2 regions of the Pseudidiomarina sp. genome follow, and region 2 is predicted to be linked to the other one. Evidence: predicted binding sites of a transcription regulator. Region 2 holds the regulator's gene; the other holds the start of a gene.
What was found. Region 2 encodes MetJ, which represses methionine synthesis genes. Its sites were predicted from a motif close to TAGACGTCTAGACGTCTA; they were not measured.
Positions count from the first base shown of each region.

Region 1: msrA (peptide-methionine (S)-S-oxide reductase MsrA) is a predicted target of MetJ. The motif match lies at 1,822-1,839, and genes of this name have one in related genera.

Region 1 covers NZ_JBLWWR010000002.1:191,698-194,841, forward strand. The annotation lists gene hscA (Fe-S protein assembly chaperone HscA) at 1-856, shown strand, start outside; gene fdx (ISC system 2Fe-2S type ferredoxin) at 888-1,226, shown strand; gene msrA (peptide-methionine (S)-S-oxide reductase MsrA) at 1,262-1,801, opposite strand; gene ndk (nucleoside-diphosphate kinase) at 1,990-2,421, shown strand; gene ACN0UN_RS03830 (bifunctional tRNA (adenosine(37)-C2)-methyltransferase TrmG/ribosomal RNA large subunit methyltransferase RlmN) at 2,528-3,144, shown strand, end outside.
Region 2 covers NZ_JBLWWR010000005.1:75,821-78,964, forward strand. The annotation lists gene argH (argininosuccinate lyase) at 1-1,392, shown strand, start outside; gene metJ (met regulon transcriptional regulator MetJ) at 1,416-1,745, opposite strand; gene metL (bifunctional aspartate kinase/homoserine dehydrogenase II) at 1,964-3,144, shown strand, end outside.

The DNA of each region.
Region 1 (3,144 bases), on a different contig from region 2:
GGTTATGGTTGGCGGCTCGACCCGTGTGCCACGTGTGCGCGAAGCGGTAGGCGATTTCTTTGGTCGCGAACCCTTAACCTCCATTGATCCGGATCAAGTTGTCGCCCTGGGTGCTGCCATTCAAGCCGACATTTTAGCGGGTAACAAACCTGACTCTGACATGTTGTTGCTGGATGTGATTCCACTCTCGCTGGGCCTGGAAACTATGGGCGGCTTGGTGGAAAAAGTTGTGGCACGCAACACCACGATTCCAGTCGCAAAAGCGCAAGAATTCACCACGTTTAAAGACGGCCAAACCGCCATGATGATTCATGTGGTGCAGGGCGAACGTGAGCTGGTTGATGACTGCCGTAGTTTGGCTCGTTTCGTGTTAACGGATATACCGCCAATGGCAGCCGGTGCCGCACACATTCGGGTAACTTTCCAAGTCGATGCAGACGGCTTATTGAGCGTGACCGCCATGGAAAAATCAACCGGCGTGAGCGCATCAATTCAGGTGAAACCATCTTATGGTTTGGGTGATAATGACATCACCAAAATGATTGAAGCATCGATGAGCAATGCCAAAGAAGACATGGCGGCGCGTATGTTGCGTGAACAGCAAGTTGAAGCCGACCGCGTTATTGAGGCACTCAGCAGTGCCTTAGCCGCAGACGGCAAATTGCTTGACGAGAACGAGCGCGCAACCCTGGATGCCGCCATGGAGCAACTTCGTGTTGCCCGCAGCGGCACAGATGTTGCAGCCATTGAACAAGCTATTGAAGCCGTAGACAAAGCCAGCGATGATTTCGCCGCGCGCCGTATGGATGCCAGCATTCGCAAAGCACTCTCCGGCACAAAAGTCGACGAGCTATAACGATTAACGTGTAGTTATTAACGAGGTTTTTATGCCAAAGATTGTATTTTTACCCCATGAAGAGCTTTGCCCAGAAGGCGCAGCACTCGAAGCAAAAGACGGCGAAACCGTGCTTGACGTGGCCTTGCGCAACGGCATCGGCATAGAACACGCCTGTGAAAAAGTGTGCGCCTGCACCACCTGCCACGTGTACATTCGCGAAGGCATGGACTCAATTAATGAAATTGAAGAAAACGAAGACGACATGCTCGATAAAGCGTGGGGCCTCGACCCAGATTCACGCTTAAGCTGTCAGGCCAAAGTTGACGGCGAAGACCTCGTTGTAGAAATCCCGAAATACAGCATCAACCACGCCAAAGAAAACCATTAGTAAAAAAGGGGCAGTCCTTGCACTGCCCCCTCATTTTAACCGTCGAGCTTTTCGGCGAAAGTGCGTTTGAATTTTGCTAACTTCGGATGCACAACCGCTTGGCAATAGGCGTTTTCAGGATTACGTTCCACATAGTTTTCGTGGTAATCCTCAGCCGGCCAGAACTTTTCCAAGGGCTCAATTGTGGTCACAATTGGCGCATCCCAGGTTTTTTCACGTTCCATTTCGGCAATAATCTCTTCCGATAAACGCTTTTGTTCGTCAGTTTGGTAGAAAATTGACGTGCGGTATTGCGTACCGACATCGTTACCCTGACGATTCACTTGGGTTGGATCGTGCAACGCAAAAAAGATTTCTAAAATTTCCCGCACACTTAAAGCCGTTGGCTCAAAGGTAACCTGCAGCACTTCAGCATGCCCGGTGCTGCCTGAGCAGACTTCTTCGTACGTTGGATTTTCTTTGTGCCCGCCCGCGTAACCAGACTGCACCTTTAATACGCCACGAACCTGCTTAAAAGCACCTTCAAGGCACCAAAAACAACCGCCACCTAATGTAATTTGTTGCGTCATAACCACCTCATATACTGCAAAATAAATAGACGTCTAGATGCCCACACTTTACGCCTGTTCGATGTCACTGTAAAGCGTTTGAAGTGGTGTGCAGCCGCAGCTCTGCCCCTAGCTCTGACGGCGGCTTTTATGTATAATCCGCGCGACTCTAACTTAGACAACCTTTTACTTATAAAACTTGATTGGAGAAAATCATGGCTTTAGAACGCACCTTATCAATTATCAAGCCGGATGCCGTTGGCAAAAACTTAATCGGCGCTATCTATAACCGTTTTGAAACTGCAGGCTTCCGTATCGTTGCAGCAAAAATGATGCACTTAAGCACTGAACAAGCTGAAGGTTTCTACGCTGAACACAAAGAGCGTCCGTTCTTCCGTGCATTGGTAGACTTCATGACTTCTGGCCCAATCATGGTGCAAGTACTTGAAGGCGAGAACGCAGTAAAACGTCACCGCGACATCATGGGCGCAACCAACCCAGCTGACGCATTGGCAGGAACTTTGCGCGCAGACTATGCTGTATCTATCGACGAGAACGCAACGCACGGTTCTGACGCTTTAGAATCAGCAGCACGTGAAATTGCATACTTCTTCTCTGACGAAGAAATCTGCCCACGTACGCGCTAAAAGCAAAAGCGTTAATCGTTATTCATTGGTCGGGCGCTGCGCTTGTCGTTAAACCCGACTACGAATAACGAATAACCAGTAACGAATAACGCACTTAAGGTTTTATATGAATGCAGTAGACAAAAAAGTGAATTTACTCGACTTGAACCGCGAAGCAATGCGCGAGTTCTTCAAAGAGTTGGGTGAAAAGCCATTTCGCGCCGACCAGGTTATGAAGTGGGTGTATCACTATTGTGTCGATGACTTTGACGAGATGACCAATCTCAACAAGGTGCTGCGTGAAAAACTGAAACAGGTGGCCGAAATTCGGGCACCTGAAGTGCGTGTTCAACAACAATCGTCGGACGGCACCATCAAGTTCGCGATGACCTTATTCGACGGCCAGGATGTGGAAACCGTATGGATTCCAGATCGTGACCGCGCCACCTTGTGTGTGAGTTCGCAAGTAGGCTGTGCACTGGAGTGCACCTTCTGCTCAACCGCGCAGCAAGGCTTTAACCGCAACTTAAAAGTGGCCGAAATCATTGGCCAGGTATGGCGGGTGAGCAAACTCATCGGCGCCTTTGGCGACACCGGCGTAAAAGCTGTCACCAACGTAGTGATGATGGGCATGGGTGAACCGCTGTTGAACCTGAATAACGTGGTTCCAGCCATGGACTTAATGCTTGATGACAACGCCTTTGGCTTATCGAAACGTCGCGTCACCTTAAGCACCTCCGGTGT
Region 2 (3,144 bases):
TTACCTGGCTATACGCACCTGCAGCGGGCGCAACCGATTGTCGCTGGCCACTGGGCTATGGCCTACGTCAGCATGTTGCAGCGCGATGTCAGTCGGCTGCGTGAAGCAGTGCGCCGCATGGATGTTTGCCCTCTGGGCAGTGGTGCCCTGGCGGGCACGACAGCCGCCATTAATCGCGAAACCCTCGCGCATGAACTCGGGTTTCGGTATGCCAGTGAAAACAGCCTCGACGGGGTGTCTGACCGTGACTTCGTGCTGGACCTATTGAACGCCGCCAGCACCGGTATGATTCACTTATCGCGACTGGCTGAAGACGTTATTTTTTACTGCTCCGGCGAATCTGGCTGCTTCAGCATGAGTGATCGTATTAGTAGCGGTTCATCGCTGATGCCGCAAAAGAAAAACCCCGACTTGTTTGAATTGCTACGCGGCAAAACGGGCCGTGTGCTGGGCCATCAACATGCCATGCAGGTGACTCTAAAAGGGCTACCGCTGGCCTATAACAAAGACATGCAAGAAGACAAAGAGGGACTATTTGATGCCCTGCACAGTTACTTGCAATGCCTGCAGATGCTCGCGTTTGCGGTGCCGGAACTTACCGTGAACCGTGAGCATGCTGCATTGCAGGCGGCTTTGGGCTACAGCAACGCCACCGAATTGGCCGATTACTTGGTTAGCAAGGGCGTTGCTTTTCGCGACGCACACCATATGACGGGTACGTTGGTGGTAAACGCGCAACAACTTGGTGTCGCCCTGGAGCAGCTTACGCTTGAGCAGTTTCAACAGGTGTGCCCAGCTATCGATGCGGATGTGTATGCCAGCCTGGATTTGCAGTATGGCTTAAATCAACGCCAAGCCATGGGCGGTACGGCACCCAACGCCGTAAAAGTTGCGGTAAAACATGCACAAGATTGGCTGCACGCGGCCGAAGCTGCCAGCAAACATGTGCGCCAAGCACGTTTAAGCGATGCGGATAAAATCTGCGAACTGATTGCATACTGGGCTGATCAAGGCGAAAACCTGCCGCGCGATAAAGCCGACGTACTGCAAGCTATTCAAAGCTTTGCCGTAGCTGAAATCAATGACGAGGTCGTTGGCTGTGCGGCATTGTATGTGTACAGCACTGGCTTGGCTGAAATTCGCAGTCTTGGCCTGTTTAAGAATGCTCAAGGCAAGGGCTTAGGCGCTGAGTTGGTGGCGTTTTTGCTTTGGAAGGCGCGTGAGCTAGGCATTGCCCGTACCATTGTGCTGACCCGGGTGCCGGAGTTTTTTGGCAAGCTGAACTTTCGCATCACGCTGAAAGAAAAGCTACCTGAGAAAGTCATGAAGGACTGTGAATTGTGCCCACGCAAGGACAACTGCGATGAAACGGCACTGGAATATCTGCTGTAGGATTTCCTACAGCAGTATTTTGCTTATTCGACCTCGTCGAACTCAGCGTCGTCTGGAATCGGCAGGCCTCGGCGCGTTAACTCTTCGCGCACGGCTTTGGGGATTTTGTTAGGGTTGTCTTTGCGTAAGTCATCATCGGTTGGCAGTGGCTGTCCGGTGAACGCATGCAAAAAAGCTTCACAAAGCAACTCACTATTAGTTGCATGGCGCAGGTTTTTAATTTGCCGACGGGTACGCTCGTCGGTCAGCACTTTGAGTACGCGCGTGGGAATCGACACGGTTATTTTCTTCACGTGCTCACTTTTCTTACCGTGTTCAACATACGGGTAGATATAATCGCCGTCCCATTCCATACTGCGCCCCTTTACTTGCTAAGTGTTGCTGCGTGACTAAAAAACCCTGCACAATGTGGTGAATTGTACTGCCGAATTTTGCGCAGTCAACTTTATACGCATAGCTGTCTATACGTCTTTTTGTGCTAACCTTGCGTAATGGCGCTTTATTGGCACAAAAACGCACCGTATAATCGACTTCTTTTTTACTTTTTCTCACAGGAGAACGCACGCGCATCATGACGGTTGAGGTTCAAGTTACCCCAGAGCAAATCCAAGCCGTGGCCGATACGGTTCAAGTTCACAAATTTGGTGGCAGCAGCTTGGCTGATGCGTACTGTTACCGTCGTGTGGCACGTATCGTCACTGAATATGCTGGCGCCAGTGATCTCGTGGTCGTCTCGGCAGCAGGTGACACCACCAACCGCATTCTCGAAATCATTGATGCAAAATCGGATGACAAAGGTGTCGCCGAGGTTCTTCTAAAACAACTTGAAAAATATCAGCAAGGCCTGATTCGTGAATTACTTAACGGTGACGTACAAGCGCGTGTGTTGCAACAGTCGCAAACTGATTTTAAACGTTGGTACGCTTGGTTAAACGGTCAAGAAGAAATTAAGCGTCGCCCAGAACTGCTGTCGTACGGCGAGTTGTGGAGCGCGCGTTTATTGTCCGCGCTATTAGAACAGCAAGGCGTAACTGCAAACTATATTGATGCACGCACTTTCCTGATTGCCGATGATGCGCCAGAGCCGCACATTCGCGTAGAGATATCACGTGCTGGTTTGCTCAATCGCATTGCGCCGCACCCAGGCACGCGTTTCATTGTAACAGGCTTCATCTGTGCCGATCCTGACGGTAACTCACTGATTCTAGGCCGTAACGGCAGTGACTATTCCGCTACGCTGGTTGGCAGCCTGATTGACTCGAAGCAAGTGACCATTTGGAAAGATGTAGCCGGTGTTTACTCCGCTGACCCACGTAAAGTTGAACGGGTGGTAAGCTTGCCAACTATTGACTGGCAAGAAGCCGAAGAACTGGCGCGCTTAGGTAGCCCAGTTCTGCATCCACGTACTTTCCAGCCCGTTAATCGCGAGCGCATGGTAATTGCTGTGCGTTCCAGCTTGAAGGTTGAAAATCAACAAACCCGCATTGGCCAATACAACGATACTGAGCCGAAGGGTAAAGTACTCACCTCGTTAGCCGATGTGGTGCTGTTTCGGGTTGATTTAAGCGACCCGCAATTGGTTGAACAATTTGAAACGCTTGAATTAACGCCGTTAATCAGCTGGAACGAAGTTGCCCAGCACCACGCTTATTATGCCTACCACCAGAATCATTTAGAGTACATAGAGCGCTGGTTGGAGCAGGTGGATAAAGCCGACCATGTGGTGCAAATGGCAGGGTACTCGATGATTGC